4 regions of the Streptomyces durmitorensis genome follow, and region 2 is predicted to be linked to each of the others. Evidence: riboswitches for the same ligand, from Rfam matches in the RefSeq annotation. Region 2 holds a riboswitch; each other region holds the start of a gene.
The links. A riboswitch is a leader RNA that binds a small molecule or an ion and turns the genes downstream of it on or off. The one in region 2 is predicted to bind cyclic di-AMP.
Positions count from the first base shown of each region.

Region 1: linked by a shared signal. The riboswitch ahead of M4V62_RS22665 (M23 family metallopeptidase) and the one ahead of M4V62_RS25065 (transglycosylase family protein) in region 2 are both predicted to bind cyclic di-AMP.
Region 3: linked by a shared signal. The riboswitch ahead of M4V62_RS41600 (transglycosylase SLT domain-containing protein) and the one ahead of M4V62_RS25065 (transglycosylase family protein) in region 2 are both predicted to bind cyclic di-AMP.
Region 4: linked by a shared signal. The riboswitch ahead of M4V62_RS12215 (M23 family metallopeptidase) and the one ahead of M4V62_RS25065 (transglycosylase family protein) in region 2 are both predicted to bind cyclic di-AMP.

Region 1 is NZ_CP097289.1:5,041,688-5,047,492, forward strand. It holds gene M4V62_RS22640 (amino acid permease) at 1-149, shown strand, start outside; tRNA gene M4V62_RS22645 (tRNA-Lys) at 271-346, shown strand; gene M4V62_RS22650 (alginate lyase family protein) at 478-1,689, shown strand; tRNA gene M4V62_RS22655 (tRNA-Met) at 1,801-1,874, shown strand; gene M4V62_RS22660 (PP2C family protein-serine/threonine phosphatase) at 2,047-3,291, shown strand; cyclic di-AMP (ydaO/yuaA leader) riboswitch at 3,513-3,659, shown strand; gene M4V62_RS22665 (M23 family metallopeptidase) at 3,671-4,756, shown strand; gene M4V62_RS22670 (aldo/keto reductase) at 4,896-5,805, shown strand, end outside.
Region 2 is NZ_CP097289.1:5,580,771-5,586,575, forward strand. It holds gene M4V62_RS25055 (cytochrome P450 family protein) at 1-932, shown strand, start outside; gene M4V62_RS25060 (LysM peptidoglycan-binding domain-containing protein) at 1,069-2,061, shown strand; cyclic di-AMP (ydaO/yuaA leader) riboswitch at 2,243-2,434, shown strand; gene M4V62_RS25065 (transglycosylase family protein) at 2,438-3,148, shown strand; gene eno (phosphopyruvate hydratase) at 3,415-4,707, shown strand; gene M4V62_RS25075 (FtsB family cell division protein) at 4,817-5,299, shown strand; gene M4V62_RS25080 (DUF501 domain-containing protein) at 5,371-5,805, shown strand, end outside.
Region 3 is NZ_CP097289.1:9,396,460-9,402,264, reverse strand. It holds gene M4V62_RS41620 (NAD(P)-dependent oxidoreductase) at 1-582, opposite strand, end outside; gene M4V62_RS41615 (TetR/AcrR family transcriptional regulator) at 658-1,296, shown strand; gene M4V62_RS41610 (DUF5670 family protein) at 1,478-1,648, opposite strand; gene M4V62_RS41605 (CsbD family protein) at 1,831-2,004, shown strand; cyclic di-AMP (ydaO/yuaA leader) riboswitch at 2,497-2,661, shown strand; gene M4V62_RS41600 (transglycosylase SLT domain-containing protein) at 2,665-3,405, shown strand; gene M4V62_RS41595 (ADP-ribosylation family protein) at 3,402-4,388, opposite strand; gene M4V62_RS41590 (ribonuclease J) at 4,449-5,805, opposite strand, start outside.
Region 4 is NZ_CP097289.1:2,753,157-2,758,961, forward strand. It holds gene M4V62_RS12205 (HPr family phosphocarrier protein) at 72-353, shown strand; gene M4V62_RS12210 (GntR family transcriptional regulator) at 512-1,222, opposite strand; gene M4V62_RS12215 (M23 family metallopeptidase) at 1,438-2,238, opposite strand; cyclic di-AMP (ydaO/yuaA leader) riboswitch at 2,251-2,414, opposite strand; gene M4V62_RS12220 (M16 family metallopeptidase) at 2,624-4,009, opposite strand; gene M4V62_RS12225 (M16 family metallopeptidase) at 4,006-5,370, opposite strand; gene M4V62_RS12230 (DNA gyrase/topoisomerase IV subunit A) at 5,584-5,805, shown strand, end outside.

The DNA of each region.
Region 1 (5,805 bases), 540 kb from region 2:
ACGCCCCGCTCGCGGTCCTCGCCGTCCTCGGCTTCGCCACGACCTGGTGGCTGGCATCGGCCAGGCACTGGTTCCTCAACCCGGACCACGAGCGCACGGCGGCCCGCGAGGCGGCCCGCAAAGGGGCGCCGGAACCCTCCGATCCCTGACCGCTGCGACGGCGGTCCGGGCCCGCACGCGGCCCGTCGCGGAACGCGCGACGGGCCAAGGAGGCGATACCCGATCGGACGCGTTGCCCTGTCCGGCTATGCTCGGGGGGTGCATCCGCACGGACCGTTAGCTCAATTGGCAGAGCAGTGGACTTTTAATCCATTGGTTGTGGGTTCGAGTCCCACACGGTCTACCACTCAGGCCCAGGTCAGGAACGTTCTGACCTGGGCCTGTGGCGTCGGTCGCCCGAACGGACCCTCCTCGCCTGCGCCCCCGCGGCCCACGGGCGACGCTGGGCCTGCCAGGTGGCCGATCCGGAGGTACAGCATGGGTTCCGTACGACGGGCTCTCGTGATGGTGCTCGTGCCGTTGCTGGTCGGCGTCTGCGCTGCCTGTGGCGGTTCCGGGAGCGGCACCGACAAGGCCACCGAGCGTGCGCGCCCCGCCGAGCTGGCCTTCGAGCACCCCGGAGTGCTCGTCAGCAAGGCACAGCTGGACCGCGTGCGCGCCCACGTCGCCGCGCGCGAACAGCCCTGGCTGAAGGCGTTCGAGCAGATGCGGGACAGCAAGTACGGCGCGGCCGACTACCGGGCCAAGCCGTACGCCGTCGTCGAGTGCCCGCCCGACACCCGCCCCGGACAGGGCTGCGTCGAGGAGCGCGAGGACGCCATCGCCGCGTACACGCAGGCACTGCTCTGGAACATCACTGGCGACCGCGCGCACGCCAAGAAGGCCGTGCAGATCATGGACGCCTGGTCGCGGGTGATCACCGGGCACACGGAGGCCAACGCGGGCCTCCAGACGGCCTGGGCCGCCTCCTCGTGGGCCCGCGCGGCCGAGGCAGTGCGCTACACCTACGACGGCTGGACCGACGGCGAACTCCTGCGCTTCGAGCGGATGCTGCGCAACGCCTATCTGCCCCAAGTGCGCGACGGCGCGGCCGACTTCAACGGCAACTGGGACCTCCTGATGGCCGACGCGACCATCAGCATGGCGGTCTTCCTCGACGACCACGAGTCCTTCGAGAAGGCGGTGACGCACTTCAGGACCCGGGTGCCCGCCTACTTCTATCTGAAGTCGGACGGCCCGCTGCCGGTCTCTCCCGCGGGCAGCGACATCAACACCCCGGCGAAGCTCCAGAAGTACTGGTTCGGGCAGAAGACCTTCGCCGACGGGCTCTCCCAGGAGACCTGCCGGAACTTCAAGCACGCCAGCTACTCCCTCGCGGCCACCGCGCACATCGCGGAGACCGCCTGGCATCAGGGCGTCGACCTGTACGGCGAGGTCAAGGATCGGCTGCGGGCCGCGCTTGAGTTCCACTCCAAGTACCAGCTGGGCGCGAAGGCGCCGGAGTGGCTGTGCGGCGGCAAGGTGCAGCGCGACATGGGGCCCGACACCGAGGTCGGCCTCAATCACCTGCGGGACCGGCTGAAGCTGGAGCTTCCGCAGACGGAGAGGTTCACGCGCGAGCAGCGGCCCGAGGGGACGGACGATCTGTTCGTGGCCTGGGAGACGCTGACGCATGCCGAGAACGCGTGAGCGGCGGGCCCCGTTCGCCGGTGGTTCCCGGCTCCTTCCCGCCCGCTTTCCGGCTGCTTCTCAACCGGTTCGCTTTCACTCCCCCTGATGGCGTAGAGTTGCATTCAACGGCGCGGGGTGGAGCAGCTCGGTAGCTCGCTGGGCTCATAACCCAGAGGTCGCAGGTTCAAATCCTGTCCCCGCTACTAAAGACCGAAGGCCCGGATCCAGAAATGGATCCGGGCCTTCGGTGTTTTCCCCGTTGTTCCCCGTTGTTCCCCGTTGTTCCCCGTTGTTTCCCGTCGCTCTCTCGTCACTCTGTCGGCCCACAGCGGTCGCCCCGCGCCGCCGCTTTGGGAACCCTGGTTGAGCGTGGTCATGGATCTGGTCCTGGCCGCGGGATTCGGCAGGAGAAGACCGGTGGGGCTGCGAGGAGGAAGCGGCGGGGGCGAGGCTCCCGATGTCCGGCCTGATGTCCGGCATGAGCGGGCGCTCGTGCGGGCCCTTCCGCTGCTGCTCATCGTCGCCGGGGTCGTCTACGACATCTCCACCCCGCCCGCGTTCACCGCCGCGCCCCTCTTCACCGCCGCCCCGCTCATCGCGGCCCCCTTCTACTCGCTGCTCAGCACCACCCTCATCGGCGCCGGCTCCTGCGCGGCCGTGCTCGCCCTGCACTTCAAGACCAGCACCACCACCGACGTCGAAGCCGTCACGGAACTGATCACGGTGGCGACCGTCGCCGTGCTCGCCGTCCTCATCAACCGCGTCCAGCGCCGCAGCGACAAACGGCTCGCCTCCGCCCGCTCCATCGCCGAGGCCGCCCAGCGCGCCGTCCTTCCGCAGCCGGACCCCCGGATCGGCGGTCTCGACGTCGCGGCGCGGTACGAGGCCGCGGAGGCCGACGCCTTCATCGGGGGCGATCTGTACGCCGTGCAGGACACCCCGCACGGCGTGCGCGTCATCGTCGGTGACGTACGGGGCAAGGGGATGGGCGCGGTGGCGGCCGTCGCCGTCGTCATCGGGGCGTTCCGGGAGGCCGCCGAGCAGGAGGCCACGCTGGAGGCGGTGGCCCAGCGCCTTGAGCGTGCCCTGGCGCGCGAGGGCACGCGGCGCGACGGGCTCGACGCCTTCGAGGGGTTCACCACCGCCGTCCTGGCGGAGATCTCGCACGGCGACGGTCTGGTGCGCCTCATCAACCGAGGGCACCCGGGACCGCTGCTCCTGCGCGGCGACGGGCGGCTGTGCGTGCTGTCCGCGACCGAGCCCGCGCTGCCGCTGGGGATGGGCGACCTGGGCGCCTGGCCGGACCGTGCGGACGAGACGGAGTTCCCGCCGGGGGCGATGCTGCTCCTGTACACCGACGGGCTCTCCGAGGCGCGTGACAGCCGGGGCGAGTTCTACGACGCGGCCACCCGGCTCGGGGGCCGCATCTTCCCCGGACCCAACGGCCCGGACGCCCTGCTCGCCACGCTCACCGAGGAAGTGCGCAGGCACACCGGGGGCGGCACGACCGACGACATGGCGCTGCTCGCGGTGCGGCGGCCGTTGGCGACGGGCGCCGGGACCGAGGGCGGGACCGAAGGTGGGGCTGACGCGGAGATCGATGTCACCGGCCGTGACTGAAGAACACCACTCCGCATAACAACTGACGTACTGTCAAGGAAGTGTGAAGCTCCGGTGTGTGAAGAAGTGGCGTCAACTCGCCCCGTTCCGCACCCCCGTGTCCCGTTAAGTACGGGCCAAAGCCGTTAACGATCAGTCGGAACGGCTTGGAATACGACCCCGCTGTCTATTAACGTTCGATAACGCAGCGCGGTCGTCCCAGCCGTCACTCGAGTCGGCTCCGCGCGCACGCGCCTAATCCCGAAAGGGAGCCGGGGAACCACTAATTGGGGTGAATCGGGCATCTGTGCATCCGTGCCAGATGTTCGTAGGAGACCTTCCTGCTCCGAACCCGTCAGCTAACCCGGTAGGCGAGAAGGAAGGAAAGGAGTGCGCCCCAGTGGCGTCCAACCGCCCTGCCCCCCAAGGCGCGTACGTACCGAATGACGACGACTTCGTTGGGTACGAAGACAGTTCCTGGGAGGAATGGAATCCCACCGAGGAGTCCATTCGCCCCGTCCGCGGCAGGCACCGCGTCCACAAGCGGGGCGGTGGCGGGCTCGCCCGCAGCTCCACTGTTCTCGGCGTAGGCGTCATCGCCGCAGTCGGCGCGGGCGGCATCGCCACCGCGCAGGGCGGCAAGCCCCCGGTCTCCATCGAGATGCCGGACCTGTCGGCCGTCACGGACTCGCTGCCGGAGGCCAAGTCGCTTCCGGGCGTGGGGTCCTTGATATCCGACGACTCCTCCGACACCGCCGCCGCGGACGGCGGTGTGACGGTCGCCGCCGCGCCCCTGAGCGCCGCCGGAGTCAGCACCGCCGACGCCGAGCAGGGCACCACGGACGCCGGAGAGGCACTGCGGGCCCGCATCATGGAGCAGGCCGAGAACCAGCAGGACCAGGCGGACGACGCGGTCCAGAAGGCGGCCGAAGAAGCCGCCGTCAAGCAGGCCGCCGAACAGGCCGCCGCCGAGCAGACCGCGGCCGAGAAGAAGATCGCCGCCGAGAAGGCCGCCGCGAAGAAGAAGGCCGAGGCCGAGGCCAAGAAGAAGGCCGAGGCGGAGCGCCTGGCCAAGCTCGCGAAGAGCTACACCCTCCCCGTCGCCTCGTACACGCTCACCGGCACCTTCGGTCAGCCCGGCTCCATGTGGTCCTCCGGCTACCACACCGGCCTGGACTTCGCCGCTCCGACGGGCACGCCCATCAAGGCCATTCACTCCGGCACCATCAAGGAAGCCGGCTGGGCGGGGGCGTACGGCTACCGCACGATCCTCGAACTCGACGACGGCACCGAACTCTGGTTCTGCCACCAGTCCTCGATGAACGTCAGCGCGGGCCAGAAGGTCACCACCGGCGAGACCATCGGCCGCGTCGGCGCGACCGGCAACGTCACCGGCGCGCACCTCCACCTGGAGGTCCACCCGGGCGGCGACTCCACCGGGGTCGACCCGGCGGCGTGGCTGCGCGGCAAGGGCCAGTCCCTCTGAGGTAGCCCCAGAACCCCGGCGGTCCTGGCGACAACCCCCCGACGTCAGGGCTGCCGGTTCGGCATGCCCGCTTCAGCCCGTACCCGGGTCGCTGTACGGCATGCGGAATTCCGTGATCCGCAAGTGCGTTGAGTCCCGTATGACTTCTCTCCGCAAGCTTGGCTCGTCCGACCTCGAGGTCTTCCCGCTCGCCCTGGGCGGCAACGTCTTCGGCTGGACGGCCGACGAGGCGCAGTCCTTCACCGTGCTCGACGCCTACACCGCCGCCGGCGGCAACTTCATCGACACCGCCGACGTCTACTCGGCCTGGGTGCCCGGCAACAAGGGCGGGGAGTCCGAGACCGTCATCGGCGACTGGTTCGCCGCGCGCGGCAACCGCTCCGACGTCGTGCTCGCCACCAAGGTCGGCGCCCACCCCGATTACAAGGGCCTGTCCGCGAACACCATCAAGTCCGGTGCCGAGGAGTCGCTGCGCCGTCTGCGCACCGACTACATCGACCTCTACTACACGCACTACGACGACCCGTCCGTCCCGGTCGAGGAGATCATCGGCGCGCTCGACGAGCTGGTCACGTCCGGCAAGGTGCGCGCGATCGCCGCCTCGAACGTGAGCGCCGAGCGGCTCCAGGAGTTCCTCGACTTCTCCGACCGCGAGGGCCTCGCGCGCTACTCGGCGCTCCAGCCGCACTACAACCTCGTCTCGCGCGACACGTACGAGGGCACCCTTGAGCAGGTCGCCTCGCGCTCCGGCCTGGCCGCCGTCCCGTACTACGCGCTCGCCTCCGGCTTCCTGACCGGCAAGTACCGCCCGGGTGCGAAGGTCGACAGCGCGCGCGCCGAGGGCGCGGGCAAGCACCTGGAGACGGAGCGCGGCCTGCGCGTTCTCGCCGCCCTCGACCGGATCGCCCAGGAGCGCGAGGCCGAGATCGCGACCGTGGCCCTCGCGTGGCTCGCGGCGCAGCCGACGGTGGCGGCGCCGATCGCGTCCGCCCGTACGGTCGAGCAGCTGCCCGCGCTGCTGGCGGTGGGCGAGTTCGAGCTGACGTCCG
Region 2 (5,805 bases):
TCGCCGAATTCGCGCCCCGCGTCCAGGAGTTGACCGACCGGCTCATCGACCAGTTCGCGGAGAAGGGGGAAGCCGACCTCATCCACGACTTCGCCTTCCCCCTCCCCATCTACGCCATCTGCGACCTGCTCGGCGTGCCCCGCGAGGACCAGGACGACTTCCGTGACTGGGCGGGGATGATGATCCGCCACGGCGGAGGGCCCAGGGGCGGTGTCGCCCGGTCGGTGAAGAAGATGCGCGGGTACCTCGCCGAGCTGATCCACCGCAAGCGCCTCGAACCCGGCGACGACCTCATCTCCGGGCTCATCCGCGCCTCGGACCACGGTGAGCACCTCACCGAGAACGAGGCCGCCGCGATGGCCTTCATCCTTCTCTTCGCCGGGTTCGAGACCACCGTCAATCTCATCGGCAACGGCACCTACGCCCTCCTCACCCACCCCGAGCAGCGCGAGCGGCTCCAGGGCTCCCTCAGGGACGGCGACACCGGCCTCCTGGAGACCGGTCTTGAGGAGCTCCTCCGCTTCGACGGTCCCGTCGAACTCGCCACGTGGCGGTTCGCCACCGAGCCGCTGACCATCGGAGGGGAGGACATCGCCGCCGGCGACCCCGTCCTCGTCGTCCTCGCCGCCGCCGATCGTGACCCCGAACGCTTCGACCGGCCGGACACGCTCGACCTCTCCCGGCGCGACAACCAACACCTCGGCTACGGCCATGGCATTCATTACTGTCTCGGTGCGCCGCTCGCCCGGCTCGAAGGGCAGGCCGCCCTCGCGACTCTTCTGCGGCGCCTCCCTGACCTGCGACTCGCGGTGGAACCTGGTGATTTGAGATGGCGCGGCGGGCTCATCATGCGCGGACTCCGCACGCTGCCCGTGGAGTTCACACCCGCACAGCAGAGCAAAGATTCGACCCCGGAAACGACGTTTAGCTGACGGACCGTCAAGACTGTGACTTTCACGTGATCTCCGCTGCATCGACTTGTGACAAGCGTTCGACTGCCGCTACGTTCACCGACGACTCGGCATCCCGTGCCGCAGTCGTCGCTCCAGTCACGCGAAAGGCAACCGCATGATCTCCGGCAATGGTCGTCACCGACGCCCCCGCCAGGCCCCGGCCCTGATCGTCGCGGCAGGAGTCGCAGGATCGGCCATCGCCATCCCGCTGCTCGGCGCCACCAGTGCGAGCGCGGCGGACACCGCCACGTGGGACAAGCTCGCGGAGTGCGAGAGCGGCGGATCCTGGAGCGCGGACGCCGGCAACGGCTACTACGGCGGGCTCCAGCTCTCGCAGCAGGTCTGGGAGGAGTACGGCGGCCTCGACTTCGCGCCGAGCGCCGACCAGGCCAGCCGTTCGCAGCAGATCTCCGTCGCCGAGAAGGTTCTTGACGACCAGGGGATCAGCGCCTGGCCCAGCTGCGCGCCGATCGCCGGTCTCACCCAGGACGGCGCCGCCGCCGACGTCGACCCCGGCGCCCCGATCACCACGGTGCCGTCGGACGAGCCGTCGGAGTCGACCGAGCCCGGTGACGGTGAGTCGGCCGAGACGGGCGAGCCGAGTGCGTCGCCGAGCGAGTCGGCCGATCCCTCGGACGACACCAAGTCTTCGGACAAGCCCTCGGCGAAGCCTTCCGAGAAGCCCGACGCCGACGACGAGACGCGAGACAAGAATCACGACGAGTCGGGTGAGCCGGGCAAGTCGGGTGAGTCGGATGAGTCCGGCGACTCGGGCAAGTCCGGTCAGAACGACGAGGCTTCACCCGCCCCCGGCACCCCCGCCGGTGAGGGTGAGGGCCGCCACCGCGGCGGCAGCGCGGACGACAAGGCCTCCGACGGCGCCACCCGCGAGGGTTCGGGCCGGCACGCGTCCCGTGGCGACGAGCGTCAGAAGGACGGCTCCGACGGGACGTACACGGTCCGCTCCGGAGACAGCCTCTGGGGCATCGCGGACGACCTCGACGTGAAGGGCGGGTGGGCCGAGCTGTACGAGGAGAACGAGAAGTCGGTCGGCTCCGACCCCGATCTCATCCTTCCCGGTCAGAGCCTCGATTTGGGCGAAAAGTAGGGGTAGTTGGCGAGTCGCTTTGCGCTTGATGTCCCAATTGGCGCAAGTGAGAGATGGGTCTCAGAAGCCCTGATCGTCTTTGAGTTTCGGCCGATCGCATGTCTACGGTCGTGACCGCTCGCCACAGCGGGCCCCGCCGGTCGGTACGCCGAGTCCTGCCAACGGCCGTTCGGGAACAGTCGTCGCGTAAGCGCCGTAGGCAGGAGCGGGGGAACCAAGGTTTCCGCCGGGCCCGGCCGTTCAGCATCGCGAGAGCGATGCGAAGAGACGGACGGGAACGGCTAGGGGTTAAGCCGCGCTCAGGAAGCGCGGCCGGGCAACTTCATCGGCCCGAACCCGACAGCTCACCTCGCAGGCGTCGGTGAGGGGATCACTCATGCTGTTTTCCAGCAAGGGCAAGCACCGCCGCCCGTCCAAGGCCACCCGTGTCGCCACGCTCGCCGGCGTCACCGGTGTAGCGGTCGCCGCCCCGCTGATGGCGGCCGGCTCGGCCTCCGCCGCGACCAACTCCGAGTGGGACGCCGTCGCCCAGTGCGAGTCGGGCGGCAACTGGTCCATCAACACCGGCAACGGCTACACGGGCGGACTGCAGTTCTCGTCCTCCACCTGGGCCGCGTACGGCGGTACGAAGTACGCGCCCACCGCCGACAAGGCCTCCAAGGCCCAGCAGATCGAGATCGGCGAGAAGGTCCTCGCGGGTCAGGGCAAGGGTGCCTGGCCGAGCTGCGGCGTCGGCCTCTCGGGCGCCTCCAACGAGGGTGGCGGTGCGCAGGAGAGCGCCCCGCAGCAGACCCAGCCCCAGGAGCAGCCGAAGAGCCAGCCCAGCGCCCAGACCGAGCAGCCGCAGCAGGCCGCTCCGAAGGCCGAGGCCCCCAAGACCGAGTCCAAGAAGACCGTCGAGACCCCGACCGGCAAGAAGGTCAAGAAGGGCGACGGCGAGTACAAGGTCAAGAAGGGTGACACCCTCTCCAAGATCGCCGAGGCGAAGGACGTCAAGGGCGGCTGGCACAAGGTGTACAAGCTCAACGGCGACATCATCGACAACGCCGACATGATCTACCCGGGCCAGCAGCTCCACCTCAGCTAAGCGCTGAGAGCTGAGCGGCGGCGCTTCGGCGGAGGCGCCGCCCGCCCACCCCCGTCCCCACGGGTCCACCCCGTCCCGGTGCGCGTATCCCCCGTACGCACCGGGGCGGGGTTCTTTTTTGTCCGCACCGCTTTGTTCCGTTCGGAAACTTTTTGCTCTCGGTTTGTCCACAGGACGGTCGCTCGGCTGGCTGTTGCCCGGGAGCCGGTTAGGCTCGTGTCCGCGAGGCCAACGCCCCGCGTACCCGCGTCACATCCCAGAAGGAGATGCTCGTGCCGTCCATCGACGTCGTCGTAGCCCGGGAAATCCTGGACTCCCGAGGCAACCCCACGGTCGAGGTCGAGGTCGGCCTCGACGACGGCAGCACGGGTCGTGCCGCCGTTCCGTCCGGTGCTTCCACCGGTGCTTTCGAGGCCATCGAACTCCGTGACGGTGACCCCAACCGTTACCAGGGCAAGGGCGTGGAGAAGGCCGTCCTCGCCGTCATCGAGCAGATCGGCCCGGAGCTCGTCGGGTACGACGCGACCGAGCAGCGCCTGATCGACCAGGCGATGTTCGACCTCGACGCCACCGACAACAAGGGCTCGCTCGGCGCCAACGCCATCCTCGGCGTCTCGCTCGCCGTCGCGCACGCCGCGTCGGAGGCCTCCGACCTCCCGCTCTTCCGCTACCTCGGCGGCCCGAACGCGCACCTGCTGCCCGTTCCGATGATGAACATCCTGAACGGCGGGTCGCACGCCGACTCGAACGTCGACATCCAGGAGTTCATGATCGCGCCGATCGGCGCCGAGTCGTTCTCCGAGGCCCTGCGCTGGGGCACCGAGGTCTACCACACGCTGAAGAAGGTCCTGAAGGACAAGGGCCTCTCCACCGGCCTGGGCGACGAGGGCGGCTTCGCCCCGAACCTGGACTCCAACCGCGCCGCGCTCGACCTCATCCTCGAGGCCATCAAGCAGGCCGGTTACGTCCCCGGCGAGCAGGTCGCGCTCGCGCTCGACGTCGCCGCGTCCGAGTTCTACAAGGACGGCAAGTACGAGTTCGAGGGCAAGTCCCGCTCGGCCGCCGAGATGACCGAGTACTACGAGGAGCTCGTCGCCGCGTACCCGCTCGTCTCCATCGAGGACCCGCTGTTCGAGGACGACTGGGCCGGCTGGAACGTCATCACCGAGAAGCTCGGCGAGAAGGTCCAGCTCGTGGGCGACGACCTGTTCGTCACCAACCCGGAGCGCCTGGCCCGTGGCATCGAGGAGAAGTCGGCCAACGCCCTCCTGGTGAAGGTCAACCAGATCGGTTCGCTGACCGAGACCCTCGACGCCGTCGAGATGGCCCAGCGCAGCGGCTTCAAGTGCATGATGTCGCACCGCTCCGGTGAGACCGAGGACGTCACCATCGCCGACCTCGCCGTCGCCACCAACTGCGGCCAGATCAAGACCGGCGCCCCGGCCCGCTCCGAGCGCGTCGCCAAGTACAACCAGCTGCTCCGCATCGAGGAGATCCTCGACGACGCGGCCGTCTACGCCGGTCGCAGCGCCTTCCCGCGGTTCCGCTTTGCGGACTAATAGGCACAGCAAGGGCTGAGCCGTAGCCACGCTGTAGTTACGTACGTCCCCGTACTCGGTCCCGTACCGTGTGCGGGGACGTACGCGCGTGTGAACGGGAGGCGGGGACATGGCCGTGAAGGACCGGGACCGGTTCTCCACCGCGACCAGGCTGCGGCTGCTCGGCGAACAGACCGCGGAGCGTGTCTACCGCTCCCAGACCAAGCGCCAGGCCCGCCGCTCCCGGCTCACGGGACGCGCCGCGCTCCTGGCGCTCGTGCTCTGCTCGCTGGTCGTCGCGCTCGCCTACCCGATAAGGCAGTACGTCTCCCAGCGCGCGGAGATCGCCGATCAGCGCAAGGAGCAGGCCGAGCGCCGCGAGAACGTCGAGAAGCTGCGGGACGAGAAGGCCCGCTGGCGGGACGACGAGTACGCGGAGCAGCGCATCCGGGACCGGCTGCACTATGTGATGCCGGGCGAGACCGGCTTCACGGTGGTCGACCCCGAGGCGGCGAAGAAGCAGCACACCGACCAGGGGGCGGCCGCCAGGCCCTGGTACTCGAACGTCTGGGACGGCGTCGACAAGGCCGACCGCCCGGACGACGACGACTGAGCGACATCAGAACCTCTGACATCCGAGTCCGAGCCCCACAGAACTTCTACGGAACCGATCGAAAGACAGGCATGGAAACGCCCCCGCCGACCACCCCGCGCACCGAGCCCACCGACGCCGACGTCGAGGCCTTCAAGCAGCAGCTCGGCCGCCCGCCGCGCGGCCTGCGGGCCATCGCCCACCGCTGCCCGTGCGGGCAGCCGGACGTCGTCGAGACGGCGCCGCGCCTTCCGGACGGGACGCCGTTCCCGACGACGTACTACCTGACGTGCCCCCGCGCGGCCTCCGCGATCGGCACGCTGGAGGCGAACGGCGTCATGAAGGAGATGACCGAGCGCCTCGCGACGGACCCGGAGCTCGCCGCCGCGTACCGCGCGGCGCACGAGGACTACATCGCGCGCCGCGACGCGATCGAGGTCCTGGAGGGCTTCCCGAGTGCGGGCGGCATGCCGGACCGCGTGAAGTGCCTGCACGTCCTGGTCGGCCACTCCCTGGCCGCGGGCCCC
Region 3 (5,805 bases), 3.8 Mb from region 2:
CAGCATGCTCGCCGCGAGGTCGGTGCGTGCGGTGAAGACGCCGTCCGCGCTGGTGTCGGCCGTGTGGTAATCCGTGACGACGGAGTGCTCGAAGAGGCCCGACGGCCGGACGAGGGTCCAGTCGAGGTCGGTCTCCCGGATCACGGCTTCCATGCGGCGCATGTCCTCGTGGAGGGTGCGGCCGAGCCGTCGGTTCACCAGTGGGTCGAGCACGTGGTTGAAGAAGTGCGCGCCGGCGGGGCGCCAGTTCGGGTCGGCGATGCTGGAGCTGACGGCGAGCAGGCGCTTGATGCCGTGGCCCGCCATGGCCTCGGTGATGGCCTTGGCGCTCGCCGAGTACGTGGTGACGGCCTCCTTGCTGAATCGTGCGCCCAGCGCGGAGAGGACGGCATCCGTCCCGCCGATCGCGGCGTCGACGGCTGCCGGGTCGGTGGCGTCGGCGACGGCCACGGTGAGGGCGGGTCGCGGGGTGAGTGAGCCGGGGCGGCGGGTCACGGCGACGACCTCGTGGCCGGCGGCGATGGCTTGGTCGGTGAGGTGGCGGCCGGTCGGTCCGTTGGCGCCGACGACTGCGATGCGCATGGTGTCGGGACATCCCTTCGTGGGTTCCTGGAATGCCCTTGACTGTCCCGATCCGTGTGCGCAGGCTCAACGCTGATGAATAACGAAGCCTCTGCTCCAGCCCGCACGCGAGGCCGTCCCCGCGGCAATCCGCCGACCCGTGAGTCGATCGTCTCGGCCGCCCGTGCGCTGTTCTTGGAGCGCGGCTACCGGCGCACCACTCTGCGCGCGGTGGCAGGAGCCGCCGGAGTCGATCCGGCGCTGATCTCCTACCACTTCGGCTCGAAGAAGGGGCTGTTCGCGGATGTGATGCAGTTCCAGTGCGCCAACGCGCTGACGGTGGACCATGTCCTCGGCGGCGACCCGACCACCCTTCCCGAGCGTCTGATCGACGCGGTGACGGGGCTGTGGGAGGACGCCGATTTCCTGACGCTCACCGCCCAGGGCGACGAGGCCGCCGAGGTGATCCGTGAATACCTGGAACGCGAGTTGCTGGCCCGGCTTGTTGAATTTCTCGGCGGCCAGGACGCGACCGCCCGCGCCACCGCCGTGACGACGATCCTCGGCGGCCTGATCTACACCCGCTACCTCAACCCGCTCCCCACTCCCGCCAGCCTCACCCCGTCCGAGGCCCGCCATGTCCTCGCCCCGGCGCTGCGCGCGGCCCTGACCCCCAGGCCACGCACCGCGTCGCCCCGGGCCAACGGACGGCTGGGAGCACGGTCTTCGGCGTAGCGAGGGAGCGTGCCGGAAAACGGCGAAGGGGTGGGCCCGGCCGTCCCAGGCCGGGCCCACCCTCAGGCACGCACGCCACCGCCCGTGGCGCCGCGCCGCTCTGGGTTGGCGCACTCAGATGCGCGTCACCGCGTTGTCGCACTCAGGTGCGCGTCACCGTGTTGTCGCATTCAGGTGCGCGTCACCATCTGTACCAGCGGCCCTTGCGGCCGCCGCTTGCAGCGGGCCTGATCACGAAGCCGAGCAGCCACACCACCAGCAGGATGACCGCGACCCACCACAACGCCTTCAGCGCGAATCCCGCACCGAAGAGGAGCAGGGCCAGAAGAAGTACCACGATAAGGGGAACCATTGTTATCAACCTCCAGACGACCGTGTGCTCCCATCCCCGCCACGCAAACACACAAGATGCCTGTTTCCCGCATTGGTTGAAGGGATCCGATCCCGATCGCGGTCACGATGTTTGGCGGACAGCTGAGCGGCCAGACGTACCGACAGCACATGACGTCGATGCCAAGGGAGCGTGAGCGGACCATGACCGCCAACGAGAAGGCCAAGGCGAAGACCGAACAGGCCGGCGGCGCAGCCGCGCAGGCCATCGGACGCGCGGTGGGCAATGAAAGCCTCACCGCCAAGGGTCACGCCCTGCAGATGAAGGGCGACGCGCGCGAGGCCAAGGAAAAGACCAAGGACATCGGCAAGCATTAACACCTGTGCCACTGCACGCCGTTGGGGCGGCCCCTCCTTGGGGCCGCCCCAACGGCGTTTGGCCAAACGGAAATAGACCACGGAAGCGACGGCCGATCACCACCCGCCCATGAACCGCCGTCGGCCCCCACCTGGGGCGATCAGGATGTCATTGATGGCGATACGCCCGCTTTTGGCACGAAGAGCAGCATCCGCAATATGTCCATCTTTGAGTTAGAAAGCCACTCCTTTATGCCATTGACGGAGTATATGCAGGTGTCCCCAATTCAGTGAAACGGGTCACACCGGCGGCCGCGCCAGCGGGAGCCGGTGAGCACATTTCCGTTCCACGCAAAGAAAGTTGGGGTTTTCGATCAAAGAGGGCAACAGGCTCCGGTCACCGGCGGCCGGAGCCTCGCACATTTCTATTTGAATTCTGGCCTTGTTCTGTCCGGTCTTTCTCGCCTAACGTCACCGTCAATCCGGATGGAACGCCGAATCCTGCCGCTGTCCGGAAACCCTCCACCCACTCACATACGCCCGGCAGGAGCGGGGGACCCAGGTAAGCCGCCGATCCGGATTCCGGAACGGCTCGGGGTGAAGTCGCCTTTGCAGTGCGACCGGACACCTCCCGTCCGAACCCGACAGCTCACCTCGTAGGCGACGGAGAGGAAATTCGTCATGCCTGCAAAGGGAAAGCACCGCCGTCCCAAGTCCAGCTCGCTCACCCGGGGTATCGCCGCCGCAGGGACGGGCGGGGCCGTGCTCGTTCTCCCGGTGCTCGGCGCGACCACCGCCGGCGCGGCGGAGGCGGCCGCGGCCGCCAAGCCCGCCGCGGCCCCGAAGACCTACGTCGTCGTCGCGGGCGACACCCTCTCCAAGATCGCCCGAGAGCACTCCGTGAGCGGCAGCTGGAAGAAGCTGTACGAGGACAACCGCAGCGCCCTCGGCGACGACCCGAAGCTGATTCGCCCCGGTGTCCGGCTCACCCTCGACAAGGAGGACTCGGGCAAGCCCTCCAAGGCATCCGGCGAGCGGGCGGACCGCTCCGAGCGCAAGGACGCGGTCGAGCCCGCAGCCGCCCCGGCGAAGAAGTCCTACGCCAACAACCTCGACGGCTGGATCAAGGAGTCGCTCGACATCATGGCCGAGCGCGGCATCCCCGGCTCCTACGAGGGCATCCACCGCAACGTCATGCGCGAGTCCTCCGGCAACCCGCTGGCCATCAACAACTGGGACTCCAACGCCACCGCCGGAACTCCCTCCAAGGGGCTCCTGCAGGTCATCGCCCCCACGTTCTCCGCGTACCACGTGCCCGGGACGTCGCTGGACAGCTTCGACCCGGTCGCCAACATCACCGCCGCCTGCAACTACGCGGCCGACCGGTACGGCTCGATCGACAACGTGAACGGCCCGTACTAGACCTGATCCCTGTTCGTCTCCAGGACGTCCACCTGCGGCAGAGAACGGTGCCGATGGTGGGCGTCCGCCGTCTGCGCGAGCCCGGGGCGGCCCAGCGCGCGATAGGCCGTGACGAGGAGTTCGTTCGCCAGCGCCTCGCGCTCCGGGTCGCCCGCGGAGGCCCAGTGCAGGTCGCGGCCCAGCAGAAGGGCCTCCGTCGGGTCGCCCGCCGAGCAGCGGCGGCGGGCTTCGTCCAGGGACTCCCCCAGAGCCTCGGCGTCGTCGAACATGCCGTACATGTACGTCGCGAACTTGTACTCGTCGGCCCCGTTGTGGGCAGGGCGGCCCAGCGCGGAATCGCCCGACGCGAGTGCGCCCGCGCCGTCGAGCGTGGTGATCCGGTCGGGGTCCACGGGCGGGACGGCCGTGTCGTACGCCCTGGAGTAGGCGAGGCCCGTCTCGGTGCGCTCACCCGTCTCGACGGCGGTCAGCGCATCGCGCAGCAGGCCCAGGCGCGAGCGCCGGGCCGACACCTCGTCGTCGTCCTGCACGTCGTCGTCGAGGTCGCGCCAGCAGCGTTCGAGGATCGCCCGCACCGCTTCGAGCGGGGTCTTGGCACGCGTGTCGATGCCGCCGCCGTCGTTGTTGTAGTAGGAGGCGACACCACTGCAGGTGCGGCCGTCGTCGAACCACAGGCCGTGGTGCAGACCGTCGGAGCCGCCGTGCAGGAAGGTCACGAACTCCGGCGGATCGCGGTAGTAGCGACCGTGCACCCGGACGTCGATGCCGTCCCTCGGCCGCAGACCCGGGTCCGCGAACAGGTCCAGGATGCCGACCGGGCTCACGTCCAGGTCCTGGAGCGCCCGCTCCCCGTCCGGGCCGAGAGATCCCAGGAACTCCCAGAACTGGAAGATCGATTCCGGCAGTTCGAGCCCCCAGTCCTGCCGGAACCGCTCTTCCACGGCGGCCCGGCCCGTGAGACCCCCGCCCTTCTCCCCGCTCATTGAACTCCCCCGCTCATGACGCTCGTACGGCCGACGACGACGGCCAAGAGTATGGCTCGCTCAGGCGTCGATGATGACCGGGATGATCAGGGGCCTGCGGCGGTGTGTGCGGTACGCCCAGTTCGCCACGGCCCGAGCGATGAGCTGCTCCAGCTGGTGGGCGTCGCCGACCCCTTCCTCGGCGGCGGTTGCCAGAGTCTTCTCGATCACCGGGATGACGGACTCGAAGGTGGTCTCGTCGTGGACGAAGCCGCGGGCCAGGAAATCGGGGGCCTCGGCGAGCGCGCCCGTGTCGGCATCGACGATGGCGACCACGGTGACGACGCCCTCCTCGGCCAGCGTGAGCCGGTCCTTCAGCGAGGCTTCGTTGACACCGCCGACGGTCATCCCGTCCACGTAGACGTAGCCCGCGGGCACCTTGCCGGTGATGGAGGCGCGGCCGTCGACGAGGTCGACGACGACGCCGTCCTCGGCGATGACGACACGGTCGGGGTCGACGCCGGTACGGATGGCGAGGTCGGCGTTGGCCTTCAGGTGCTTCCACTCGCCATGGACGGGCATGACGTTGCGGGGCTTGACGATGTTGTAGCAGTAGACGAGCTCACCCGCGCTGGCGTGCCCCGAGACGTGCACCTTGGCGTTGCCCTTGTGGACGACGTTCGCGCCCCAACGGGTCAGCCCGTTGATCACTCGGTAGATCGCCGTCTCGTTGCCGGGAATCAGGGAGCTTGCGAGGAGAACGGTGTCTCCCTTTCCGATGCGGATCACATGGTCGCGATTGGCCATCCGCGACAGCGCGGCCATCGGCTCGCCCTGGGATCCGGTGCACACCAGGGTGATCCGGTGGTCGGGGAGCTTCTCCAACTCCTTCATGCTGACGACCAGGCCCGAGGGAACGTTCAGATAGCCCAGGTCGCGGGCGATGCCCATGTTGCGGACCATCGAGCGGCCCACGAAGGCGACCTTGCGGCCGTGCTGGTGGGCGGCGTCGAGCACCTGCTGGATACGGTGCACATGGCTGGCGAAGCTGGAGACGATGACCCGCCGCGGCGCGGTGCGCAGGACCTGCTCGATCGCGGGGTTGAGCTCGCGCTCGGATGTGGTGAAGCCCGGCACCTCGGCATTGGTGGAGTCGGTGAGGAAGAGGTCTACGCCCTCCTCGCCGAGCCGCGCGAAGGCGCGCAGGTCGGTGATGCGGTCGTCGAGCGGGAACTGGTCCATCTTGAAGTCACCGGTGTGGAGCACCATCCCGGCACCCGTGCGGATGGCGACGGCGAGCCCGTCGGGGATGGAGTGGTTGACCGCCACGAATTCGCAGTCGAAGGGCCCGAATCCGCGCCGGTCCCCCTCCCGCACCCGCACCGTGCGCGGCCGGATGTTGTGTTCCTTGAGCTTGGCCTCAAGGAAGGCAAGTGTC
Region 4 (5,805 bases), 2.8 Mb from region 2:
CCGCGGAGCACTCGCGACGGCATGAGACACTGGTCTAGACAAGTGTGAAACACCTGGAAGGGCAGCAACACATGGCTGAGCGCCGCGTCAACGTCGGCTGGGCCGAGGGCCTCCACGCCCGACCCGCCTCCATCTTCGTCCGCGCGGCCACCGCCGCCGGCGTCCCCGTGACGATCGCCAAGGCTGACGGCAACCCCGTGAACGCCGGCTCCATGCTCGCCGTGCTCGGCCTGGGCGCGCAGGGCGGCGAGGAGATCGTCCTCGCCTCCGACGCCGAGGGCGCGGACGCCGCTCTCGACCGTCTGGCGAAGCTGGTCGCGGACGGCCTCGAGGAACTCCCCGAGACCGTCTAGTAAAGACTGGCACTCATACGCCGAAGGGCCCGCCCGAATTAGGGGCGGGCCCTTCGGCGTTTCTGCTCACATTCAGCGAATATCCAGAACTCCCGCCACATTCGGGCAGCAGAAATAATCCCCCGCCGAATAACACTTCTTTGTATACGGCGCCTCTGTTAATGCCGGAGGCCCACCGTGTTTACGGCATGTTGCGAATCCCTCACACGATCACGGTCGCGATCGCGGCCCCGATCAGCTCGCGAAGGAGCGCGCAGCCGGTGCACGGCCGTCGACCGCTCCGTGTGGGCCGCGGTGAGCGACCTGGCCCGCTCCGCGTCCCCGCGCGCCACCGCGTCGACGATCGCGGCGTGCTCCGCCCAGGCCTCAACGGGGGCTGCCGACGTCTCGACCACGTACATCCAGGCGATCTTGTGCCGGAGCTGGGTGAGCAGCGCCGTGAGGCCGGGGCTGCCGGACGACTGGGCGAGCGTCTCGTGGAACCAGCCGCCCAGCGAGCGCAGATCCTCGCTCTGACCGCGCCTGGAGCGCTCCTGGCCCAACCTGACGAGGCCGCGCAGGACCTTCAGGTGAGCCTCCGTGCGGCGCTGTGCGGCGCGGGCGGCGCCCAGCGGCTCCAGGAGCGTGCGGATCTCCAGGAGGTCGGCCGCCTCCTGTTCGGTCGGCTCGGCGACGCACGCGCCCGCGTGCCGCCGTGTGACGACGAAGCCCTCGGCCTCCAGGGTGCGCAGTGCCTCGCGCACGGGGACGCGGGAGACCCCGTAGCGGCGGGCGAGCAGTTCCTCGGTGAGCCGGCCGCCCCGTTCGTAGACACCGGAGACGATGTCGTCCCGGATGGCCGTGCACACCGAGTGCGCGGGAATGCGCATGACCTGACCTCCGCCTTAATCCCCGCGAAACGCGGTCGATCGACGCCTTTTCAGTGACTCTATTGCAGAGCGGCTGAATTTCCGACGGTCGGCCGAAATCCATGGATACTTTTGGCCAAAGGCGAGGCGGGAACGGCGAAAGCCCCGGCTCTCGACGAGCCGGGGCTTTCGGTGAATCAGGTGCGCTTCGTGCGACCGCCTGGGTCCGGACCGGATCAGACGTTGACGTCGTGCGAGCGGAGGTAGGCGATCGGGTCGATGTCCGTGCCGTAGTCCTCGCCGGTGCGGGCCTCGAAGTGCAGGTGCGGGCCGCTGGAGTTGCCCGTGGAGCCGGAGAGGCCTATCTGCTGGCCCGGAGTGACCGCCTGGCCGACGGTGACACCGAGGGACGACATGTGGCCGTACTGGGTGTACGTGCCGTCGTTCATCTTGATGACCACGTTGTTGCCGTAGGCGCCGCCCCAGCCGGCCTCGACGACGGTGCCGGAGCCGACCGCGTGGACCGAGGTGCCGGACGCGGCGTGGAAGTCGATGCCGGTGTGGCTGCCGGAGGACCACATGGCGCCGCCGGTCTGGTAGCCCGTGGAGACGTACGAGCCGGCGATCGGGGAGACGTAGCTGTTGAGGCGCTTGCGCTCGGCCTCGCGAGCGGCGCGCTCCTTGGCCTCGCGCTCCTTCTTGGCCTTGGCCTTCGCCTCGGCCTCCGCCTTGCGCTTGGCCTCCTCGGCCTTCTTCTTGGCGGCCTCTTCGGCCTTCTTGGCGGCTGCGGCGTCGTCGGCGGCCTGCTGCTGGGCCGCGGCCTGCGCGTCGATGCTCTGGGCGAGCGTGTCGCCGACGGAGATCGCCTGGGTGAGGCCGGTGTGCTCAAGGGCCGCGTCGTCGGCGGCGAGCGCCGGAGCGGCCAGGCCTCCGATGACACCGGTGGTGGTGAGGGCTGCGACGCCCGCCACGTTCGCGGTGGTACGCGTGAGGCGGCTCGGGCGACGGTGCTTCCCGGTGGCACGGGTGAACGCCATGAAGCGGCTGATCCTTTCCTTCCTTCTCGCCTACCGGGTTAGCTGACGGGTTCGGAGCAGGAAGGTCTCCTACGAGTCCCTCGCCTTGCGGCAAGGTGCCCGATTCACCCCAAGGGGACATGTGGGTCCCCGGCTCCCCTGGCTCGCGCCGTACGGGGACTCGGCGATGACTGTCCGGTGCCGCGGGTGCGGCGTACTGCATGACGAACAGCCGGACCGAACGCTAAGCGGGGCATCTTTCAATCGACAAACGGATCAACACTTTTGTAGCGCACGCCACAGGTCAGACACGTAACCTCCATACCAATTCGGACATATGAGGACCCCAGGGGCCGATTTCGGCCCCTGGGGTCCCGATATGTCCTGACTGTCACTCAGGCCGCACTCAGCCCGTGACCACACTCACTTCACCGATGCCGAGCGCCCTGACGGGCTCCTCGATCTGCGCGGCGTCACCGACGAGCACCGTCACCAGCCGGTCCACGGGGAAGGCACTCACCACGGCGGCGGTGGCCTCCACGGTGCCGGTCGCGGCCAACTGGCGGTAGAGCTGCGCCTGGAAGTCGTCCGGCAGGTGCTGCTCGACCTGGTCGGCGAGCGTGGCCGCGACGGACGCCGCCATCTCGTACTTGAGCGGGGCCACGCCCACCAGGTTCTGCACGGCGACATCGCGCTCGGCGTCCGTGAGGCCGTCGGCGGCGAGGGTGCGCAGGACCTTCCACAGGTCGTCGAGGGCCGGGCCCGTGGACTCCGTGTCCACGGAGCCGCTGATGGCGAGCATCGCGGCGCCCGTGCCGTCCGGGGCGGACCGCAGGACCTGGGCGAAAGACCGCACTCCGTAGGTGTATCCCTTCTCCTCGCGCAGGACGCGGTCCAGGCGCGAGGTGAGGGTGCCACCCAGGCAGTACGTGCCGAGCACCTGCGCGGGCCAGACGCGGTCGTGCCGGTCCGGTCCCACGCGGCCGATGAGCAGCTGCGTCTGGACGGCGCCGGGGCGGTCCACGATGACGACACGCCCGGTGTCGTCGGCGGTCACCGGGGGCACCGGGCGCGGCTCGGCCGTGCCACCTGTCCAGGCGCCGACGGTGTCGGCCAGGACGGCGTCCAGGTCGACGCCGGTCAGGTCGCCCACGACGACGGCGGTCGCCGTGGCGGGACGCACATGCTTCTCGTAGAAGGTGCGCACCGCCGCCGAGTCGATGGCCGTGACCGTCTCCTCGGTGCCCTGGCGGGGGCGCGACATGCGCGAGGTGGCCGGGAACAGCTGCCGGGAGAGTTCCTTGGCGGCGCGGCGCGCCGGGTTGGCGGCCTCGTGCGGGATCTCGTCCAGGCGGTTGCGTACGAGGCGTTCGATCTCGCTGTCCGCGAAGGCGGGGGCGCGCAGGGCGTCGGAGAGCAGGCCGAGCGCCTTCGGGAGGCGGGAGACCGGGACTTCGAGGGAGACGCGGACGCCGGGGTGGTCGGCGTGCGCGTCCATGCTGGCGCCGCAGCGGTCGAGTTCGGCGGCGAAGTCCTCGGCGGAGTGCTTGTCGGTGCCTTCGTTGAAGGCCCTCGCCATGATCGTGGCGACGCCGTCGAGGCCGGCGGGCTCGGCGTCGAGCGGCGCCTCCAGGTGGATCTCCACGGCGACGACCTGCTGGCCGGGGCGGTGGCAGCGCAGCACGGTGAGGCCGTTGTCCAGGGTGGCGCGCTCGGGCGCGGGGAAGGCCCACGGCCGTGCGGTGCCCGCCTGGGGCTGCGGGTGGAACTGCATCGTTGCGGCCTCGGTCACTTCGCCGCCTCCTCTTCGTCCTCGTCGGTGGCTTCGGCACCGGCTGTGGCGGCTGAGTCGTCGATGGGCTCGTACACGAGCACCGCGCGGTTGTCGGGGCGCAGGCGGGCCGCCGCGGCCGCCTTGACCTCTTCCGCGGTGACGTCGAGCACGCGCCCGACGGCGGTGAGGGCGAGCTGCGGGTCGCCGAACAGGACGGCGTACCGGCACAGTTCGTCCGCGCGTCCCGCCACCGTGGAGAGCCGGTCGAGCCACTCGCGCTCCAGCTGTGCCTGGGCGCGCTCCATCTCCTCGGCGGTGGGGCCCTCTTCCGCGAAGCGGGCGAGCTCCTCGTCGACGGCCGCCTCGATGACGGGGACCTCGACGTCGCCGGACGTCTTCACGTCGAGCCAGCCGAGCGAGGGCGCTCCGGCCAGGCGCAGCAGGCCGAACCCGGCCGCCACCGCGGTGCGGTCGCGGCGCACGAGGCGGTTGTAGAGCCGGGAGGACTCGCCGCTGCCGAGGACCGTGAGCGCCAGGTCGGCCGCGTCGCACGCGCGCGTGCCGTCCTCCGGGAGGCGGTAGGCGGCCATCAGGGCGCGGGCCGGGACCTCTTCCTCGACGACCTCGCGCAGCTCCTTGCCGATCGTGTCGGGCAGCGAGCCGTCGCGCGGCGGCTGCTTGCCGTCGTGCGAGGGGATGGACCCGAAGTACTTCTCGACCCAGGCGAGGGTCTCCTGCGGGTCGATGTCGCCGACGACCGACAGGACCGCGTTGTTGGGCGCGTAGTACGTACGGAAGAAGTTCCGCGCGTCCTCCAGCGTCGCCGCGTCCAGGTCGGCCATGGAGCCGATCGGGGTGTGGTGGTAGGGGTGGCCCTCGGGGTACGAGAGGGCGGTCAGCTTCTCGAACGCCGTGCCGTACGGAACGTTGTCGTAGCGCTGGCGGCGCTCGTTCTTGACGACGTCCCGCTGGTTCTCCATGGATTCTTCGTCGAGCGCGGAGAGCAGCGAGCCCATCCGGTCGGCCTCGAGCCACAGGGCCAGCTCCAGCTGGTGTGTGGGCATCGTCTCGAAATAGTTGGTGCGCTCGAAGCTCGTGGTGCCGTTGAGCGAACCGCCGGCGCCTTGCACCAGCTCGAAGTGGCCGTTGCCGTGCACCTGCTTCGAGCCCTGGAACATGAGGTGCTCGAAGAGGTGGGCGAGGCCCGTACGGCCCTTGACCTCGTGGCGCGAACCGACGTCGTACCAGAGGCACACCGCGGCGACCGGGGTCAGGTGGTCCTCGGAGAGCACCACGCGCAGGCCGTTGGCCAGCCGGTGCTCGGTCGCTGTCAGGCCGCCGGAGCCGGCCTCGGCTGTGGCCGTGTGACCCATGGGCATGTACGTCCCTTCGATCGCGAAAAGCTGGAAATTCTGCCAGTCGTGCCACTGTATGCAAGCGTGCTGACAACCGGTGAAGTTCCCGCTCCGCGCTCGGCGTAGTCGCGGCCGAAGTCCGGGTCGTGGTCGGCGTTGTCAGTGGGACAGTCCACAATGGTCGGCGTCAGATCCCGTTGATGCCCTGGCAGACACCGTGAAGGAGCCGCAGCAGCGATGGCCCGCCGCAGCACGAAGACCCCGCCGCCCGACGAGTCGTTCGAGGAGAAGATCCTCGACATCGACGTCGTCGACGAGATGCAGGGCTCCTTCCTCGAGTACGCGTATTCGGTCATCTACTCGCGCGCCCTGCCGGACGCCCGCGACGGCATGAAGCCGGTGCACCGCCGGATCGTCTATCAGATGAGCGAGATGGGCCTGCGCCCCGACCGCGGCTAT